3 regions of the Rhodococcus sp. FG69 genome follow, and region 2 is predicted to be linked to each of the others. Evidence: predicted binding sites of a transcription regulator. Region 2 holds the regulator's gene; each other region holds the start of a gene.

Region 1 (7,029 bases), on a different contig from region 2:
CGCCAGAACCCATTTCGGCTCTGCCATCTGGTCGTATATCTGACGGAGAACCGGTGCCATCTTCTGGCTGACTCGGCCTGCGACGATCATCAGATCGGCCTGCCTGGGTGACGCCCGGAACGCCTCCATTCCGAACCTTGCGATGTCGAACCGGCCGGAGCTGGTAGCCATCATCTCGATGGCGCAGCACGCCAGTCCGAACGTTGCAGGCCACAGCGAGCCCTTACGGACATAGCCGGCAAGACCCTCCACCGTGCTCAGCAGGAAGCCGCTCGGCAGCTTCTCCTCGAGACCCATGTCAGACCCTTCTCGTTGTATGCGACTCGTTGTGTGCGACGCAGGTAGCTACGGGATCTAGTCCCAGCTCAGTCCGCCGCGTCGCCACTCGTAGGCGTAGGCAACTGCGGCACTGACGATGAACATCATCATGGCGAGCAGTCCGAAGATCCCCAGCGCATCGAAGTGCACCGCCCAGGGATAGAGAAATACGATTTCGATGTCGAAGATGATGAACAGCATCGCTGTCAGGTAGAACTTCACCGGGTATCGCCCGGCCCCCATGGGTTGAGCCGTGGGTTCGATGCCGCATTCGTAGGCATCCAGCTTGGCGCGGTTGTAGCGCTTGGGGCCGATGACTGCGGCGATGACGACGGACACGAGGGCGAAGGCGACTGCGACAGCGCCGAGGACGAAAACGGGGATGTACTCGTTCAACCTGTTCAGCCTCTCCGTACCTGCCTCGTGAGCATCTGGGGAGCTCCGTCGGCCAAGAGGTCCTTAGCCGAGAGAAAAATGTGAGCTGAAACACAGCCTACCGGTGTGATGCCCCGACTTGTCTCGGTTTTCGACCAGCGAGCTTGGCGTGTCGGCAATAAAGTTGATCTTGCACCGAGCGTTGGCCGTCGTGCCGGTCCAACGGTGGAATCACTTGTGACCGATGGAATTCGATCGGTTCGACAGCAAGTCCGTGACCGCACGGGTGAGGACGAACGGATCGATGGGATGGGACACGGCGGCCTCCGCCCCGGACCAATCGGCGAGCCATCGGTCGTCCGGCCTGCCGGTGAGTACGACAAGAGGAGGGCAATGCTCGATTTCGTCCTTCAATTGCTTCGCGACACCCATCCCGCCTGCCGGTGTGGCCTCGCCGTCGAGGATCGCGAGGTCGATTCCGCCAGCGTCGAGATAGTGCACCACCATGGGCTCGCTTGCGACTTCGAGGTACTCGAATGCAGGCAATGCGGAGTCGGGGTGCGTGCCGATCGCAGTTGTCACCGCGGTACGCGTGTTGGTGTTGCTGCTGTAGACGAGGATGCGCAGCGAGGCGGTCACGCATGCGATGCTACGTCCGAATTTTCGGCGCGGCAGTCGTTTCGGCCAACGGAACCCTCACAGTTCGGGTGGGCTGAAGTAGTGGTTTCCGTGTGGGTCGGTGATGTGCAGGACGTCGTCGGGGAGCTTCTCGGTCGGCCACAGCTTGCTGGTCTTCAAGTTGTGGTGAGTCCGGCAGAAGGGGGCCAGATTGCTGCTGATGGTCCAGCCTCCTTGTTCGGGGTTCTGGTGGTCGAACCCGATGATGTGGTCGAGGTCGCAGCGACTCGACCGAACAGCGTAGCCAGGGAATCGGCAGGTGGGGTACTGCGCTCGGACCCACTGAGCAAGAGCCGCGCTGGGCGTGTATCGCAGGGCGCCCGGGGGTGGCGTCGTGTGTCCTCCGTGACCGTCCGAGTATTCGGCGTTGGTGCGTGCAGGGTCGGTCTCCATCAGCTTCTTGTCGTGGTCGGCGAGAATGCCTGCGGTCATCGGCGACGGGGCATCAGGATCAGGTGACGGCGGCGCAGGGACATGCCCCGCAGCAAGAGGGCGAGTGCGCCCGACTGTGAGGTCTGGAGAGTCCGAGTGTGCGCGTCGGCGGCGGTCGTCGGCGCGCTGTTCGGGAGTCGGGGTCGTCATACGGGAGGGCAGCATCGAGGCTACGGCGTCGTGCTCGGCCGCTGCACGGTTCAGGAGGTCGGCCGTCGCGGCTGGGCGCGGTGGGGCGCCGCAGGTGCACGAACACGTGCAGTGCGGTGAGTGTGCGCTCTCTGTGCCCGTCGGAGGGTCGGGGACGCTGCATCGGGCGCTCGTGGTGAGGGCGTCGAGATATTTCCGACCGACCGTGAAGATGACCTGCCAGGTGGCGTCCTGGGCACGGGTGCGCAGGGTGGTGGGGTCGAGGTGTCCGTAGCCGTGAAGATACGCAGCCCGACTCTGGAGGCCGAGGATGATCTCCGGTGGTGCGCCCAGCGTGTGGTCACGGATGGTCCGTAGAACCTTCAGGTCGATCAGCCCGTCGGTGAAAAGTTGGCGATAGCACTCACGGCTGCCCCACCACACTTCGAGTGGCTCTTCGACGGCGCCAGCTGTCGAGTTCATCGCGCATGCGAGTTCGTTCGATGCGGAGGTATGGGCGATACGGTCTGCGTCCAAGGTGATGGACACGGCGACTGCGGAGTTCGCGGCTCGCGTCGCGGCGACGGCAGCATCGAGCAGCCCGGGCACGTCGTGAGAGCTGGCGTCATCGGCCGACCTGGCGTCATCGGAGTGGCCCTTGTCGATGCGGTCCTGGCCGGACTCGTCGTCCACGGTGCTCATGTGCAATCCTCCTCTCCGATACTCTCCGGTTAGAACAAACGTTCGACTTCAAGTCGTGGCCGACTCGGCGCGAGAAGTCACCAATTGTCAACAGCCGCACCTCTATTGGGGAAACGAACTCCGTTCGAGAGATTGCGGAGAGAAGGAGAGCTCGCTTCAGGCCTAGCGAGCGATGGCAAGTACTGCAGGGGTCGACTGCCCCGGCCAGACGCGTCTCGAACGGTACCGCGCGTTCCACTCGCAACCGATGTGTAACGAATCGGGCGGTACAGTTGATTAAGCTTTCAACTCCGGTGCGGTCCCCGACCCCGACTCGGGACTGCCCCGGAGTCCGACGATCGATGGCACTCGGAGGAAACCATGCGTGATCACCCGGCAGTCCAGTTTCCGCGCGGCAGCGGACCGGGCGAGGACGTGCTCACCGACTTCGGCGTCAGTCGTCCGGCGTTCGTGGGGCGCCTTCGCGAAATCATGATGAACAATCCGCCCGTAGGACTGGACGACGTCGATGTTGCCCGACTTCTCGCTGCGTGCTCCTGACCTCACTTGATTCCGTAGGTCACTATCGCGTTCCCCGCGCTGGTGACCCGCGATGCCTGCAGCTCCAGCCTTGTCAATGGATCCTGCGGCTCGAACAATCGGCGGCCGGATCCCACGATCACCGGGTGGGTCATCAACGTCAGGGAGTCGAGGAGCCCGGCGAAGAATAGGCTTCGAACGATCGAGATTCCAGCACACACCGCGATCTCGCCGCCCTCGGTGTCCTTCATCGCGGCGATGAACTGATGGGCGTCGCCAGGGATAAGCGACGTGTTCTCCCACTCCAAAGTGCTCCTCAGTGTCGTGGAGGCCACATGTTTGGAGACCCCGTTGATGAATGCGCCGAACCCGTCGTCGTTTGCCGTCGGCCAATACTTCGACCAGTCCTGGTAGCCGACGCGACCGAGAACGACCGCGTCCACGCGGGCCATCATCGCGCCGAGTTCCTCGCTCATCTCGGGGTCGAAACTATCGAACTGCCACTCGTCCGGAGCTTCGACTACTCCGTCGACGGAATGAAAGAGCCCTGCTGTCACTTTTCTCATGCCGAATTCGACCCGTGACATTCGGAAAACTCATCGCGGGCATACGGTTGATCACGAATCTTCCGGTCAGCAGCGAGAAGGAGTGCCACGTGTCCACGTCCGGCAACACAGCAATCGAACCAGGAAACCTGCGGCCCTCGCTGCTGATCGATGGAGAATGGGTTGAAGCTTCCGATGGGGGCACCCGTGAGGTCATCGATCCGGCTACCGGGGGTGTAGTGCTCGTCGTGGACGAAGCGACCCCGGACGACGCCCGACGAGCTGTCGCGACCGCGCGCAGAACGTTCGACGAGGGTACATGGGCGTCGACGCCCGTATCTGACCGGACCGCACTGCTGTCCAAGATCGCGGATCTTCTGCAGCGCGACAAAGAGCAACTTGCGCGAATCGAGACACTCGACACTGGAAAAACGTTGGCCGAGAGTCGAATCGACATCGACGACGTCACCTCGGTGTTCCGTTACTACGCCGAGCTCGCGGCAGTGCACGCAGATCGATTGGTCGATGTGGGGCGTCCCGAAATCATCAGTCGCGTCGTGCACGAACCCATCGGTGTATGCGTGATGATCGCCCCGTGGAACTATCCACTGCTGCAGATCTCGTGGAAGATCGCGCCTGCCCTCGCGGCTGGGTGCACGATGGTTCTCAAGCCCAGCGAGGTCACGCCGCTGAGCACCATCGCATTCGCCAAGCTTGCTGAGGAGGCAGGCGTGCCCCCGGGGGTCCTGAGCCTCCTTCAGGGGAGCGGCGCCGTGCTCGGCGAAGCACTGACTGCGAACCCCGAGGTCGACTTCATCTCCTTCACCGGCGGACTGGCGACCGGACGGACGATCCTTGGTGCTGCCGCAGCCAACGTCACGAAAGTGGCCGTCGAGCTGGGCGGGAAGAATCCGCACATCGTGTTCGCCGATGCCGTCGCAGATCCCACGGACTTCGAGAATTCGGTCGACCACGTGCTCACTGGTGTGTTCCTGCACTCCGGTCAGGTGTGTTCGGCAGGAACACGCCTCATCGTCGAAGAATCGATCGCCGACCGGTTCGTGGACGCAATCGCCGAGCGTGCGCGTGGAATACGAATGGGATCCGGGCTGGACGAGAAGAGCGAAACCGGACCGCTCGTGTCTCACGCGCAGCGCACCAAGATCGAAGGATTCGTCGCCCTCGGCATCGAAGAGGGCGCCGAATTGGTGATCGGTGGCACCAGGCCGGAGGATCCGCGCCTTGCCGATGGAAGCTTCTTCCTCCCGACGATCTTCGACAAATGCGACCGCTCCATGAAAATCGTGCAAGAGGAGACGTTCGGCCCCATACTCACTGTTGAGCGTTTCACAACCGAGGAGGAAGCCCTGCGACTCGGAAACGACACGAACTACGGTCTCGCGGCGGGTGTCCGAACGTCGGACAGTGCGCGAGGCGAGCGTATGGTGCGCGGACTGCGTCACGGAACGGTGTGGCTCAACGATTTCGGCATCTACACAGCCGCTGCGGAATGGGGCGGATTCAAACGTTCGGGGAACGGCCGGGAGTTGGGTCCGTCCGGATTGTCCGAATATCAAGAAGCAAAGCACATTTGGCACAACACTTCGCCAACGGCGGCGGGATGGTTCCACACTCGATAAGTTCCTCGATTTCTGCCAGACGAAAGGCAGTACGGGCCATGACACTGAATTCCGACAGCGGTATGGACGATTTCGGCTACAAGGAATCGCTCGACCGAAGCTTGGGCAAGTTCGCGAGCTTCGCCGCCGGCGTCAGCTACATCTCGATTCTCACCGGAACATTCCAGCTGTTCTACTTCGGTTTCGGTACCGCAGGGCCGGCCTATCTCTGGTCGTGGCCGATGGTGTTCCTCGGTCAACTCTGCGTCGCCTTGTGTTTCATGGAGCTGGCGGCGAAATATCCGGTCGCCGGATCGGTGTACAACTGGGCGAAGCTGCTCGGTCGACGGATCGTGGGGTGGTCGGCCGGGTGGCTGATGTTGACCGCCTCGATCGTCACGCTGTCGGCGGTTGTGCTCGCGCTACAACTGAACCTTCCTCGAATCTGGAGCGGTTTTCAGATCATCGGGGACGGCAGCGGTGACAACGATTTCGCGACCAACGCTGTCCTGTTGGGCGCGATCATGATCGCCATCACCACGACAATCAACGCCCTCGGCGTCAAACTGATGGCAATGATCAACAGCGCAGGCGTGTTCATCGAACTCATCGCCGCAGTGCTGATTGCCGTCATTCTGGCCGCGAACATCACCCGAGGTCCCGAAGTCTTCTTCTCCACCAACGGTTACGGCGCAGGCGAAAGTGGCGGCTTTCTGTCGGCTTTTCTGGTGGCCTCACTCGCGTCCGGCTACGTCATGTACGGATTCGATACAGCGTCGTCACTCGGCGAGGAGACCGTGGAACCGCGACGGACCGCGCCCAAAGCGATCCTGCGGGCCATCCTCGCGTCCTTCGTGATCGGCGGTGCCATTCTGGTGTTCGCGGTCATGGCTGCGCCCGACCTCGACGATCCGTCCCTCGGTACACCCGAGGGCAGTCTGCAGTCCATCGTCGAAGCAGTGATGTGGGGCCCTCTCGGCACGATATTCCTGATCTGCATCGTCATCGCGGTGATCGTCTGCTCGCTGGCAGTTCATACCGCTGCCATCCGATTGACCTTCGCCATGGCACGCGACAATGCACTCCCGTTCGGGGAGAGTCTGGCGAGGGTCAACCCCAAGACTCAGACTCCGGTGGTGCCGGCGATCACGATCGGCGTGCTCGCGATCGCGATCCTCGTCGTCAACGTCGGGCAACCTCAGATCTTCACGGTGCTCACCTCGATCGCAATCATCATGATCTACCTCGCTTACCTGATGGTGACCGGACCACTGCTCGCCAAGCGGCTCAAAGGCGAATGGCCACCGAAGGATCTGAAGCCGGGAGGCTACTTCACCATGGGCAGGTGGGGAATGCTGGTCAACATCGTCGCCGTCGTGTGGGGTTCGGCAATGGCTCTGAATTTGGCGTGGCCGCGAGTGGAGGTGTACGGCAGCCCCTGGTACAACACCTTCGGCGCGTTCGTATACATCGGCGCGATACTTCTGCTCGGTCTGGCCTGGTACGGGATCAAGGGGCGCCACCACATCGGTACGTTGGTTTCGCACGCATCCACCGGTGACGACAGGAGCCCTACGTGAGCGACACAGTGTTCGACTACGTCATAGCAGGAGGCGGAACGGCCGGGTGCGTCCTCGCCGCCAGATTGAGTGAGGATCCCTCCGTCACGGTCTGCCTCGTCGAGGCCGGTCCGTCCGACGTCGGTGACGACG
Region 2 (7,029 bases):
GTGGGTGATGGCGCCCATGATCGCTACCGCGGCGGAAGCCGCAGCGTTCGCCGCCGATGCGCGGGCGCGCGGTTTGAAGCCCGGGGTCATGATCGAGATTCCGGCCGCCGCGCTGCTGGCCGAGCACATCCTCGAGCATGTCGACTTCTTGTCGATCGGCACGAACGACCTTGCGCAGTACACGATGGCGGCCGACCGGATGTCCTCGCAGCTCGCATCGTTGACCGATCCCTGGCAACCGGCCGTCATAGCGCTCGTGGCCCACACTGCCAAGGCGGGCGCCGCGGCCGGAAAGCCGGTCGGAGTATGCGGAGAGGCAGCCGCTGACCCGCTGTTGGCCTGCGTGCTCGTCGGCCTCGGCGTCACCTCCCTGTCGGCGGCCTCGGCGGCAGTGGCTCATGTCGGAGCGAAGCTGTCGTCGGTGACACTGGCACAGTGCAGAGAAGCTGCCGCTGCGACCCTGAAGACGGACAGCTCGGCAGCTGCGCGCGCAGCCGCGGCCGCTGTATTGAACTGACCGCGGTAAGGATTTGACTGCGCACTAGGATCGTTTCCTTGTGAGTCGAAACTTCGGATGGACCCTGCATGGGGACGGTAGAACGCCCGCTGCGGGCGCAGTGGTTGCACCCGACGAGCGGTTGACTTGGCCGCGCACAATCGGGATCGGCATGCAGCATGTCATCGCCATGTTCGGTGCAACACTGCTCGTGCCGACGGTCACCGGGTTTCCGGTCACCACCACGTTGCTGTTCTCGGGCATCGGAACCGCGCTCTTTCTGATCATCACGCGAGGCCGAATTCCGAGCTATCTCGGATCGTCGTTCGCGTTCATCGCGCCGTTGAGCGCGGCGCAGGCAGACGGCCCGGCCGCACAGCTCGGCGCGGTGATGTCCGTCGGAATCGTGCTCGCAGCGGTGGGCTTCATCGTGAAGTTCGCCGGCGGACGGGTCATCGAAGCCGTCATGCCGCCGGTCGTCACGGGTGCAGTCGTGGTCCTCATCGGACTCAATCTGGCTCCCGCCGCAACGTCGTCGTTCGAGGCCCAGCCATTGGTTGCCGTCGTCACGTTGCTCGCGATTCTGGTGGCGACGGTCGCCGGACCCGGATTGCTCGGGCGTCTCGGAATCCTCGTCGGTGTGATCCTCGGCTGGGTCTTCGCCGCCGTGATCGGACAGATCGACCCGGCCAAGCTCGACGCGATGCGGGCGGCCTCGTGGATCGGGATTCCGGAGTTCCGCGGCCCGACGTTCGAACTGTCCGTCGTACTCATCGCATTGCCGGTGGTGATCGTCCTCGTCGCGGAGAACGTCGGTCACGTCAAGGCAGTCTCGGCGATGACCGGTAAGTCGCTCGACGACCTTGCCGGGGATGCACTCATCGCCGACGGTTTGGCCACGACGCTCGCCGGCGCCGCAGGCGGATCGGGTACGACCACCTACGCCGAGAACATCGGGGTCATGGCGGCGACCAGGGTCTACTCGACGGCCGCGTACTGGGTCGCTGCTGCGACGGCCATCGTGCTTGCTTTCTCGCCGAAGTTCGGTGCCTTGGTGTTTACGGTGCCCGACGGGGTTATCGGCGGAGCGACGCTGGTTCTCTACGGCCTGATCGGTCTGCTGGGTGTGCGTATCTGGACCGACAGCACGGTGGATTTCACCGATCCGGTGAACCTCACTGTCGTCGCTGCTGCGCTGGTGGCCGGAATCGGTGACCTGACTCTGACGATCGGTTCGGTCGAACTCGGCGGAATCGCGTGGGGTTCGGTGGGAATCCTCGTCGGGTATCCGGTGATGCGCGCCCTGAACCGTCGAACCGCTCGTTAGTTCGGTCACCGATCACGCACGGCTCGGTCATCGACCAGGCCCGCAGGACGGTCGTAGGCTTCTCCTAATGCCAGTTCTCGTACTGGACAGCATCGAAGGAGTGAAGCTAGTGGACCGCACACTGTTCGAACCGGAGCACGATCTCTTCCGTGAGTCGTACCGCAAATTCCTCGACCAGCATGTCGCTCCGAATCACGCGCGGTGGGAAGAGCAGAACATCGTCGACCGCGACGTCTGGGTCGAAGCAGGCAAGCAGGGATTCCTCGGAACCGCGGTTCCCGAGGAGTACGGCGGCGGCGGGGTCAAAGACTTCCGCTACAACGCCATCTTGACCGAAGAGACGACCCGTGGCGGGTACAGCGGAATCGGGTTCACCCTGCACAACGACGTCGTCGCGCCGTACCTCATCGACCTGACGAACGACGAGCAGAAGCAGCGATGGCTACCCGGGTTCTGCTCGGGCGAACTGATCACGGCAATTGCCATGACCGAGCCAGGCACCGGTAGCGACCTGCAGGGCATCAAGACTCGTGCGGTGCGTGACGGCGACGAATGGGTCCTCAACGGCTCCAAGACCTTCATCACCAACGGCATCAATGCCGATCTCATCATCGTCGTCGCATGCACCGACCCCGAGAAGGGCGCCCAGGGCTTCAGCCTCCTCGTCGTCGAGCGCGACATGCCCGGTTTCGAGCGAGGTCGTAATCTCGACAAGCTCGGCATGAAAGCGCAAGACACCGCCGAACTCAGCTTCACCGACGTGCGAGTTCCCGCTGCGAACCTCCTCGGTGACGAAGGCATGGGGTTCATCTACCTGATGCAGAACCTGCCGCAGGAAAGGCTGTCCATCGCGGTGGTCGCCGCCGCAGCCATGGAGTCCGCACTGGACATGACAATCCAGTACTGCCGAGACCGCAAGGCTTTCGGAAAGTCGATCGGCAAGTTCCAGAACACTCGGTTCGTCCTCGCAGAACTCGCGACCGAGACCACGGCCACCAGAATCATGGTCGACAAGTTCATCGAACTACTCAACGCCGGAACGCTCACGGTCCAGGAAGCCGCAATGGCGAAATGGTGGACTACCGAAAACCAGGTCAGGCTCATCGATCGGTGCCTGCAGTTGCACGGTGGCTACGGTTACATGAAGGAGTACCCGATTGCCAAGGCGTACATGGATTCTCGTGTGCAGACGATCTACGGTGGAACAACCGAGATCATGAAGGAAATCATCGGGCGAGGACTGGATCTGTAACTTCGATACTTCATGGAACGGCCCGCAACCCTTGTGGTTGCGGGCCGTTCGGAGTTTCAGGTCAGAGTTTGCGCATCACCGTGACGACTTTGCCGAGGATGGCGGCGTCGTTTCCTGGAATCGGTTCGAACAGTGGGTTGTGCGGCATCAGCCACACGTCGCCCTTGGTGCGCTTGAAGGTCTTCACCGTGGCTTCTCCGTCGATCATCGCGGCCACGATGTCGCCGTTGTCGGCGACGCTCTGCTGTCGGACGACCACCCAATCGCCGTCGCAGATGGCTGCCTCGATCATCGACTCGCCGACTACTTTGAGCAGGAACAACGAACCCTGCCCGACGAGCTCGCGGGGGAGTGGAAACACATCCTCGACGGCTTCCTCGGCGAGAATCGGCCCACCGGCTGCGATTCTTCCCAGCACCGGCACGAAAGTCGGCGTCGGTAGCTGATCTCCCTCCGGGGCCGAGCCTTCGGCGACAGCAGCCGCATGGTCGGCCTGAACCTCGTCGAGTCCGCGGACGTCTACCGCACGCGGCCGATTCGGATCGCGACGAAGGAATCCTTTGCGTTCCAGGGTCCGCAGCTGGTGTGCCACCGACGAGGTAGAAGTGAGACCGACCGCGTCGCCGATCTCGCGAATGCTAGGTGGATATCCACGCTCGGTGACCGACGCCCGAATGACTTCGAGGACCTTGCGCTGACGTTCGGTCAGGCCCGCATTGATATCGGTGCCTTCGCCCTCGAACGCTTTCGCGGTCGGGACAGCGGCCGGTTTGCCGGCAGGCTTGGTTGTCGACTTGGCTGTCGATTTCGCCGACCCTGACGAGGTCTCGTCCTTCATTCGTGCGTCCTCCTGCGTCGTACGCGCGTTCGACACGGTCTCGATGATGTGCAACGGCTGTTCATTCGACCGTTCGAACGCGTGGGGTGGATGTGACGTGTGGTTTCTGACACGAATCTAACCCGAAAATGCCTCGTGATCAAACATCTGTTCGATCCGTGTCGCGTTTTCTGCTGACTTTGTCGGAGTCGCGTGATAGAACTTCGAACAAGCGTTCATCGAACGCCTGATCGAATAACGGGTTCGATCGCGTTCGACACCACGGAGGTTCCGATGACTATCTTGACCGATCAGCGCCCCATGACAACCCCGCGACCCATGACAGCCCAGCGCCCCATGACAGCCCAGCGCCCCATGACAGCCCAGCGCCCCAAAACAGCCCCGCCTGTGCGCACCAGCCGCCGCGCAACGCACGAGCGTCGGCGCTACGTACGGGGCACTGCCCCGCAGGGCGGTTCCCATGGGTCCGCCGGTGTCTGCGTGGACCGGGCGCACCGCGAAGAAAAGATCTCGTGGGCCGCAATGGTGGTCGGCGTCCTGGCCACCGCGCTGGTGATTCTGGGCTTCGTCGCGGTGGCGAACCTTCGCGCGGCTTCGCTCGAGTCGGCGTCCACACCTGCTGTCACGACAATCGAACAGGGGCAGCAGCTCACTGTTCCGGCCCAGCCGTAGTCGACGTTCGTGGCGACTCAGGCGGTCGCTCCGTCGCGTCAGGCGCCTCGCTTGTCGGGCGATCGAGTTGTCTACGTGACGCTCCGAGTATCCTCGAAGCCTGCACCTCTCGGGAGTGGTCGGGAAGGGTGCGACGGCTACGACGGAGGCGCACACATGCATTGCCCGTTCTGCAGGCATCCGGACTCTCGCGTGGTGGACTCGCGCGAAGCCGACGAGGGGCAGGCCATCCGTCGACGGCGATCGTGTCCGGAATGCGGCCGCCGATTCACCACCGTCGAAACGGCGGTTCTTGCAGTCGTCAAGCGCAGCGGCGTGACGGAACCGTTCTCACGAGACAAGGTCGTCAAGGGTGTCCGGCGGGCGTGCCAGGGCCGCGACGTGGACAACGACGCGTTGAACCTTCTGTCTCAGCAGGTCGAAGATGCAGTTCGTGCGTCCGGTTCTGCGGAGATCCCTAGCCACGAGGTGGGATTGGCAATCCTCGGGCCGTTGCGGGACCTCGACGAGGTCGCCTACCTCAGATTCGCGTCCGTGTACCGATCATTCAGTTCCGCCGAAGACTTCGAGAAGGAAATCCAAGATCTTCGGGCGCACCGCGAGTCGTCGTCGGTCGACTAGTACTGGCCTGCTCAGTTCCGGCCTGCACTGTCGATGGCCTTGAGTACTCGTTTCTCCGAGACCGGGTAAGCAGTGCGAATGCTCTGGGCGAACAGCCCTACCCGCAGCTCCTCGATCATCCAGAAGATGTCGAGAACTGGTTTGGTGTGGAGCCGCGACTCCGGCAGCGATTTCAGCAACCGATCGTAGGCTTCGTACACTCGGTCCAGAACATCCATGCCTGCGTCGTCGCGGCCTGCGCTACTCGGTAACGCGTTCAGCCGCACAGACGCGGCTTTCAGATAGCGCGGAATTTCCGCCAGTCGCAGCGAGCCGAATTCGAACACGAACCCGTCGAAGACCAGCCCGGCCAGTTGCTCGCGCACATCGTCGGCAGCGTCGCCCTGCGCCGTGTCCAGTACGGCACGTAGGCCGAGTGCTTCGATCAGGATCGGTCGGACGAGGGCAAGTATTTTCGATGTGCGTTCGGTGATATCGGCATTGACGGCCTTCGACAGTGCTGCGAACTTCTCCGGTGACCGGACAGGTCCGCCGTGTGCGTCCATCGACTCGTCGGCCGCTGTGGTGCGGCAGTCCTCGAGCAAATCGTCGAGGCTGCCGTACGGATTCAGGCCGAGCGCCAGCCGCTCACGAGTCGGAATGCCGGCAATCAAGGCCTTCGTTCCTCGCGGCGCCGAGTGGAGTAGCAGCGCACGGGTGCCGTCGCGCATCGCGGCACGCTGGCTTGCTGGGGTGCTCAGGACGCGGACTGCGATGCCTCCGTTCTCCTTCACCAACGCCGGATACCCCGTCACCGTCTGTCCTCCGACGGACTTGGTGACCGTCTCGTCCAGTGTGCCGAGACTCGACGACGTCCATGCCAACGCCGGAGCACGTTCCGCGGCGCCGACCGCGCTGGCCACTTCGCGCGTGACCCTGGGCGCCAGCGCTTTTCGCAGCTCCACGAGATCCTTGGCGGACCCGAGTTGCTGTCCATCGGTGTCGACTGCAACGAAGGTCATCTTCAGGTGTGCGGGCAGTCCGTCGACGTCGAAGTCGTTCGGGTCTATTCGGCACGAGCCGAGGCGCGACAGCTCGCGCGCCAGCGCGGTCGTCACCGGTTCGGAGCGAGGCGTCATTGCTGCCAGCGCCGCCGCAGCGAAGTCCGGTGCAGGGACGACATTTCGCCGCTGCGCCTTGGGGAGCAACTTGATCAGCGTCGACACGAGTTCCGATCGCATGCCTGGGACGAGCCAATCGAAGCCGACCGGCTGAACTTGGGCGAGCAGCGCGATCGGAATCCGCGCGGTCACACCGTCGGCAGCCGCACCCGGTTCGAACTGATAGGTGAGTGGGAACTGGATGTCGCCTTGACGCCACGCGTCGGGGTAGTCGCCCCCGAGTACCGATGCGGCATCGGGGTTGACGACAGTGGCTGCGGTGAAGTCGAGCAGATCGGGCTTGGTCCGCCTGGTCTTCTTCCACCAAGTGTCGAAGTGGCGCGCCGACACGGCCTCCGCGCCGATGCGTGCGTCGTAGAAGTCGAACAGGGCGTCGTCGTCCACCACGATGTCGCGTCGTCTCGCCCGGTTCTCGAGCTCGCCGACGTCGTCGAGTAACTCGCGATTGCGGTGGAAGAATGGGTGTTGAGTCTTCCACTCGCCCTGCACGAGAGCATGTCTGATGAACAATTCACGCGAGGCCTCGGCGTCGATGGTGTGATAGTTCGCCGGCCTTCCGGTGACGAGTGGAATGCCGTAGAGGGTCACCCGTTCGTATGCCATGGCCGACTGGCGTTTGACGGACCAGTGAGGCTCCGAGTATGTGCGCTTGACCAGATGCGG
Region 3 (7,029 bases), on a different contig from region 2:
ATTCGGCCGAAGCCATTTCGGAAGACAAAGGACGATGCATCGAATCGACTGCGCGGACGCGGACGAACGGGATGACTTCCCTGCCTGCGGGACGCCGCAGGGCGACGGCCCTGGGCCGTTGCGTTGCCACGCACCGAATTTCGCGGCAACGGCGTACGGCGAGGCGCCCCGGTGGTCGGCCTGGTCACTGCCGACTATCCGAAGGACTTGCCGACGGGATGCTCATGGGAACCAATTGTTCACCGAGGGCTGCGCTTGGCGCGTTATTCGATGCGTTCGGCGTGGCGGAAGTGACTGGTGGGATTACGGTCCCCGAGGAACCACTCGCAGACCGGGTCCCACCCGGTGCCGACGCGGATCGCGCCGGACTCGATGCCTGGTTTCTCGGCTGCAACGAATTTCGCGCCTCGGAGTTCGACGATTGCGAAGTCCCCTGCGACTCGACCGGATCCAACGGGGCAACAGGGTTGCCCTGCGCGGGCGCCGGAGTACCGACCACCTGGATCGCTCCGTCTTCGCCCACGACGATCCGTGCCGCGTTCAACGCCGGAATCATGCCCAGTTCAGCAGCTTTGCGCGCCAACTCGGGAGCGGAGTCGGCCAGTTCGACATCACGCTGCAGAGAAGCGCGTTCCTGCACGAGACGCTCGTTCTGCAATTTGGCTTCGGAGAGATCGTACGAGTCCCCCGCCGACCTCGTCGTGAGCAGAAGGGTCAACCCGAGACCGAGTGACAACAACCCGATGATCAACGCCACGAACGGAATACGCGCAGTGATTGCTGTGGTCGACAGTCCGGTGCGCGCGGTCGCATGACTACCGGAAACCGATTCCCCGCCGAGCGATACGGCACGCTGCTGCCGACGCTCGTACGCACGTGAGGCTGCCCCCGAGCGACCCGATCCTGGCGCGGATCCGGTAGACCGAGGCCGACGCTTCGTACGTGGCGAACTGGAGGTAATTGTCATGCCGATCTCCTCGCAATTCGCTCGGCCGCGCGCAAGCGCACAGGTGCCGAACGCGGATTTTCTTCTATCTCTTGGTCGGACGCGCGTTCGGCGCCCTTGGTCAGGAGGCGGAACTCCGGGCCCATTCCCGGGAGCTCGACGGGAAGGCCCTCGGGGCTACGGGATTTGATCCGCGGTGCCAGTTCTTTCTTCACAACCCGGTCTTCGAGCGACTGATAGGACATGAACACCACCCGTCCACCCACGGTCAATGCGTCGAGACCCGCAGGGACCGCGGCCTCCAACGAGTCGAGTTCGCTGTTCACTTCGATCCGCAATGCCTGGAAGGTGCGCTTCGCCGGGTGCCCACCTGTGCGCCGTGTGGCTGCTGGAATCGACGAGTAGAGCAACTCCACCAGAGCTGCACTGGTAGTGAACGGCTCCGACTCACGCCGCCGGAGAATTGCCGAGGCGATACGACCCGCGAACCGTTCCTCGCCGTATGTGCTGAGTACTCGTGCGATTTCTCCGTGCGAGTACGTGTTGAGCACGTCCGCTGCCGTGAGGCCGACAGTCGGGTCCATGCGCATGTCCAACGGAGCATCGACGGAGTACGCGAAACCTCGGTCTGCCTCGTCGAGCTGCATCGAGGAGACACCCAGGTCGAACAAGATGGCATGCACCGAATCGATCGGCTCGAGCCCGGCGCTTTCCAGCGCGTCGGCGATTCCGTCGTATGTCGTGTGCACGAAAGTCGTTCTGTCCGAGAACTCGGACAGTCGCGCTTGTGCCCGTTCCAGTGCGTCGGGATCGCGATCGAGTCCTATGAGCCGCACAGTGGGGTACGTCCGAAGGAAGTGCTCCGAGTGCCCACCGAGACCGAGGGTGGCGTCGATCATTATCGGCGACTCGCCACGATGAGCGGCGGCGGTCAGAGCCGGGCCGAGCAATTGGTCTGCGCGCTCGAGGCGCACCGGAATGTGTTTGGGCTTCGAGCTTCCGGCTGCTCCGGGCTTCCGACGAGCGCTGTCCGGGACGGGCGATGTCGATTCGCCTTCCACAATGATTCCTCCCGGTCGTGCTTCTGCGCGCCCTCCGGCTCAGCGCGCAGTAGGTAAAGATGATGGTGTCGAATGCGTCGAGGTCCCTGTCCGATAGGAACCTGGCGTTGGGGAAGAACGTCAGGGTCCTGATCTGCGAAACCTGGCGTTGGGGAAGAACGTCAGGGTTCTGATCGGGCAGAGGCCTCGCGGCACTCGACTGTTGACCGAAGGCGGTTTACAAAATCCCTTCCAAGGACTCGTCCATTGCGTCCGAGAAGCTCTGCTCACTCTCGGCCGAGTAGCGAGCCCAAGCCTCGTCGTTCCAGATTTCGATGAACTCGATCGAACCGTTGACGACGACATTGCGTTCCAGATCCGCGTACCGCCGATGATCAGGGCTGAGGGTGATGCGTCCCTGTCCATCGAGCTTCTGCTCGTCCGTACCTGCACCCAATTGCCGTATGTACGAGCGGGCAACCGGATTGGAGCGTGACGCTTCGGTCAGCTTCCTGACCTTTTCGGCGAAGGCCTCTCGGGTGTAGATCGCGAGGCTGTGATCTTGCCCTTTGCTCACCATCACCCCGTCCTCCAACGCCTCACGGAACTTCGCCGGCAAGGTGAGCCGACCTTTCTCGTCGAGCTTGGGCGTGTAGGTACCGAGAAACACTCGACACCTCCCACTCTCTCCGCTGTCACCACTTTACCCCACTTTCCCCCACTATCAATCCCAGCAGGAAGAAATTCTTGGGATTTGAACCAAGATCTGCAGGTCAGCTTAGTGGTTCATTGTGGAGAAACTTTTCCCGGGAGTAGGACAGCGACCCGATGCAACACATCGCGCCATCCGGCCGTACCGCAAAACTCCAGCTCATGAACGCATGCGAGGCATGGCGACCGAGAAATGGCGTAGCGGTGGGTGAAAGTGGGGATCAAGGGTTCCGCGCAGCCGTCGGGTGGGGAGAGGTGGGCGAAGAGACCTGAATCAGAGGCGCCCGTGCTCCGAAACAGCTATGCCGACACCAAAAACCACAAGAGCGGTGCCTACCCTTAGGTAGGCACCGCTCTCGTGGCTTGGCTCTCGTGCTACTGAGCGCCCGATATGTACTTCATGCTTCTCGAACGTTGCTTATGGACAGTTGGAACCAGCCGGGCTGGGCCGACTACTCCTGTTCGAATCGCCGTCGGAAACGATCCTCCATCCGCGACGTGAAACCGCCACCCTTGCGCCCGGTTTTCGGCTTGGGCTTCTGCCCTGAGTTCCTCGAGTCGGCTGCGCCGCTCGACGAAGCGTCTTCCTGTGGCGCCGATCCGCCCTTCCCAGGCCCACCGAGTAGAAACAGAACCCCGGCCCCGAACATGAAGGCGAAGCCGACAAGACTGACGACCGGGAATCCACCGGGCTTGAACGGCAACGCCAGCCCGGCAACAAGTAGAACAAGCCCCAAGACGAACAAAGCCGCCGCTTGAAAGCGACGCTTGCTCGAAGCCGTACGCATACGGCCGCTTCTCACGTGAGACGCGAATTTGGGATCCTCGGCGTAGAGAGCGCTCTCGATCTGGTCGAGCATGCGCTGCTCGTGCTCGGAGAGTGGCACGGTACCTCCCCCTGCACAGATATTGAAAGTCATTTCGGGTGCGAAACGACGGGAAGCTGACCTTGGCGGCTACCTGTTGTCAATAATACGAGCAGAATCGACTGCTTACCACCTACTCGGTCGATGTGTTCCTGAGAATGTCCAAAGTTTCCCTGTACAGCGATCAAGTCCTGCCCAAGAACCGGATGCTTCCGACGAACCTTCGGACGCAGATTCGGCATCAGCACGTACAGAACACACCGTATCGGGACGTTTCAGGCGGACATCGATCGTGGATAGGAGGCAACGCGGTCGAGCCGAGACTCGGCACCGATGAAGTCCTCGACCACGTGAAGGAATCGCCCGACCTCGCGGTAGAACTCGTCCGTCGCGCTCGCATCGATCGACCGCGACACACCCGCTTGCAGCGCAGCCCTCGTGGCGGAGAACCCGGAGAAGTACTCGGCCCAGGATTCGAGTGCAGGAGCCGCCTTGGCCAGAAGGACCCACGCGCTACGCGATCGAGCGCGCGAGGTGGAGATCGGCGCCGCTTCCAGAATCGCGGCGGCGCCCCGCAAGGCAGCCATGTAGCAGTCGAGGAACTGATCGGACACCGTGTCCGCGCCGACAGAACCGGACAGCAACGCATCCGCTCGACCGAGTAGAACTCGCGCACGCGGCGACACCGGCGGACGCATTTCGGCAAGAACTTTCGTGGCCATACTCGAACACCTCCCGTTGGAGTCGTCGTTCGGTACTGCAGATCCGACACGTCCGGACGTCGACGACGATCTATGGTCGGTGGTCCAGCGAGCCCCGCTTCCCTCGGAGTCATCGCCGGATCACCGACATCGAACATCCGTTCGACATATTCAATATAGCTGTGCACACCGACAAGTAGTCAAGGAAAGGTTGAGAACAGTCGCTACCGATGCGGAAACGACCCCGTACCTGGTCGACCTGTCCGCCCAGGAGATCCGCCGACGACTCCCCGAGGCGCTGGCGATCTACGTCGACGCGATGGGATACCCACAGGGCACCGAATACCACCGCGCGCCGATGTGGTCCGAGCATGTGCTGCGACCCGGATGGCGAGGCGTCGGCGCCATCCTCCCCACTGAGGAGTCCCCGCTGGTGGCCGTCGCATACGGGTATCGAGGAGCGCGCCATCAGTGGTGGCATCAGCAGGTCCGAGACGGTTTGCTGAGGTCAGGTGTGAGTGCCGAGCACGCCGACTTCATCCTTGCCGACTACTTCGAACTGACCGAGTTACACGTGTCCCCACGTGCGCAGGGACACGGACTCGGCGACGCGTTGACCCGCCGTCTGCTCTCCGGTCGGCCCGAACGTAGCGTGCTGCTCTCCACACCTGAAGTCGAGGGCGAGAACAATCGGGCCTGGCGTCTGTATCGCAGACTCGGTTTCGAGGACGTTCTACGGAATTTCACGTTCGCCGGAGATCGGCGGCCTTTCGCCGTCCTCGCTCGCTCTCTACCGTTCGAATGAGCCTCCACCTCGGTGTTCGACACTGACCTATAGCCTGGAGCGGTGATCGACGTTGTGGTTGTTGGCTCCGGCCACAACGCCCTGACCTCTGCCTGCTATCTCGCCGCCGCCGGTTTGTCCGTCGAGGTCCTGGAGAAGGATTCGATCGCGGGCGGCGGAGTGTCCTCCGTCGAACGTTTCCCCGGCCATCGCGTCGACAGGGGTTCGTCGGCGCACATCATGGTTCGTCATACCGGGGTCATCGAAGAACTGGCATTGTCCGACCACGGGCTGCGGTACATCGAATGCGACCCGTGGGCATGTGCACCGGGTGCACCGGGAACGGATGAGCCTGCCATCGTCTTTCACCGAGACCTTGACGCCACGTGCGAGTCCGTGGCGCGGGCGTGCGGCGGCGCCGATGCTCGCGCCTACCGTCGATTCGTCGACAAATGGGGACCTCGGAGCGCGCGGACGATGCGAGCATTCTCAGCGCCACCGTCAGGCGGCAATCTGCTTCGCTCGTTCTGGGGACTCGACGCCCCAGCCGGCGGCAGCGCTCTGTCTCGCGAATTCCTGACCACCGGCGACGCCCTGCTCGACGAGCTGTTCTCGTCCGAACGACTCAAGGCGGCGCTGGCGTGGTTCGGCGCTCAATCAGGTCCGCCGATGTCCGAGCCGGGAACGGCGCCGATGGTCGGTTTCGCTGCGCTGATGCACACTGTTCCGCCGGCTCGGGCGGTCGGTGGCAGCGGCGCGCTGGTCGAGGCACTGATATCGAAACTGCAGACGGACGGCGGCCAGGTCACGCTCGGTGACGCCGTCGAATCGTTGACGCCCTCTCTCGACCACTGGACTACGCGAACCCGATCGGGACGGATGGTTCGCAGCAAGATGGTCGTCGCGGGATGCCACATCCTGACCACGTTGGACCTCTTGGCGGCCGGTGGTCACGATCCTCGGCAGATCGAATCTTGGCGTCGAGGAATCCGCGTCGGTCCGGGACTCGGGATGGCCGTCCGCCTCGCGACGTCAGCACTCCCCCGGTACCCGGGTGCCGAGTCCGCGACCTCGGGCCTGCAACTGCTCGTCCGTGACCGCGCCCAGTTGCGTCTCGCTCACGGCAGCGCTCTCGCCGGCGAGTTGCCCCCACAGCCAGCGGTTCTCGGAATGTCTTTCACCGCAATCGAACCCAGTGTGGCACCGGAGGGCGAGCATCAAATTTCGCTATGGTCGCAATGGCACCCGCATACTTTGTCGGGGGGAAGGCAGTGGCGCAACTCCGAGAACGACGTGCATCCGGGCGACCTCGCCGAAACCGAGGCCGACCGAATCGTCGATCAGCTGGAGTCGTACGCTCCCGGCTTTCGCGAATCGGTACTGCACCGGCATGTTCAGTCGCCCACGGATATCGAACGCGAACTGGGGATGATCGGAGGAAATATCATGCACGTGGAGATGTCGTTGGACCAGATGATGATGTGGCGCCCGATTCCACAGCTTGCCCAGCACCGGGTCCCGGGCGCTCGCGGGCTCTATCTCACCGGCGCATCGACTCACCCGGGCGGCGGCGTCTCGGCCGCGAGTGGACGAAGCGCAGCAAGAATCGCTATCGCGGACAGCCGTGCCGGCCGTGTCCGTCGCTGGCTCGGCGAACGCGTCCGATGAACAAGGTTGTCGTTGCCCTTGCCGGATGTGCGATCGGTGCGCAGATCGTCTACCCACTCGTGTCAGGGTCGGCCCGTGACTTGGTCACTGTCGCCGTCGTCGGTTTCCTGGCTGCGGCCGCAATCACGCACGCCGTGGTTGCGCGCGGCCCGAAGTGGGCTGCCATCATGTTCGTCGTCACTGCCGGCATCGGTCTGGCAGCGGAGATGGTCGGCACGGCAACCGGGTTTCCGTTCGGGAGCTACTACTACGCCACCGACCGCCTCGGGCCAGGAATCGTCGGCGTACCTGCGGTGGTTCCGCTGGCATGGAC

Evidence for each region. Region 2 encodes LexA, which represses DNA repair genes until DNA is damaged. Its sites were predicted from a motif close to CGAACANNTGTTCG; they were not measured.
Region 1: ACODSO_RS06965 (HNH endonuclease signature motif containing protein) is a predicted target of LexA. The motif match lies at 2,666-2,679, and genes of this name have one in related genera.
Region 3: ACODSO_RS20295 (SAV_6107 family HEPN domain-containing protein) is a predicted target of LexA. The motif match lies at 4,416-4,429, and genes of this name have one in related genera.

What each region holds. Positions count from the first base shown of each region.
Region 1 is NZ_JBMDIX010000006.1:55,298-62,326, reverse strand. Features, by position in the region: gene ACODSO_RS06980 (NuoB/complex I 20 kDa subunit family protein) at 1-297, opposite strand, end outside; gene ACODSO_RS06975 (NADH-quinone oxidoreductase subunit A) at 355-714, opposite strand; gene ACODSO_RS06970 (hypothetical protein) at 925-1,332, opposite strand; gene ACODSO_RS06965 (HNH endonuclease signature motif containing protein) at 1,390-2,634, opposite strand; gene ACODSO_RS06960 (hypothetical protein) at 2,995-3,174, shown strand; gene ACODSO_RS06955 (dihydrofolate reductase family protein) at 3,177-3,719, opposite strand; gene ACODSO_RS06950 (aldehyde dehydrogenase family protein) at 3,809-5,338, shown strand; gene ACODSO_RS06945 (APC family permease) at 5,377-6,897, shown strand; gene ACODSO_RS06940 (GMC family oxidoreductase) at 6,894-7,029, shown strand, end outside.
Region 2 is NZ_JBMDIX010000027.1:75,172-82,200, reverse strand. Features, by position in the region: gene ptsP (phosphoenolpyruvate--protein phosphotransferase) at 1-517, shown strand, start outside; gene ACODSO_RS20030 (uracil-xanthine permease family protein) at 558-1,823, shown strand; gene ACODSO_RS20025 (acyl-CoA dehydrogenase family protein) at 1,933-3,075, shown strand; gene lexA (transcriptional repressor LexA) at 3,137-3,913, opposite strand; gene ACODSO_RS20015 (hypothetical protein) at 4,187-4,585, shown strand; gene nrdR (transcriptional regulator NrdR) at 4,742-5,206, shown strand; gene hrpA (ATP-dependent RNA helicase HrpA) at 5,218-7,029, opposite strand, start outside.
Region 3 is NZ_JBMDIX010000028.1:51,880-58,908, reverse strand. Features, by position in the region: gene ACODSO_RS20320 (peptidoglycan D,D-transpeptidase FtsI family protein) at 1-188, opposite strand, end outside; gene ftsL (cell division protein FtsL) at 185-967, opposite strand; gene rsmH (16S rRNA (cytosine(1402)-N(4))-methyltransferase RsmH) at 964-1,926, opposite strand; gene mraZ (division/cell wall cluster transcriptional repressor MraZ) at 2,225-2,656, opposite strand; gene ACODSO_RS20300 (DUF3040 domain-containing protein) at 3,150-3,584, opposite strand; gene ACODSO_RS20295 (SAV_6107 family HEPN domain-containing protein) at 3,839-4,285, opposite strand; gene ACODSO_RS20290 (GNAT family N-acetyltransferase) at 4,476-5,069, shown strand; gene ACODSO_RS20285 (phytoene desaturase family protein) at 5,112-6,716, shown strand; gene ACODSO_RS20280 (carotenoid biosynthesis protein) at 6,713-7,029, shown strand, end outside.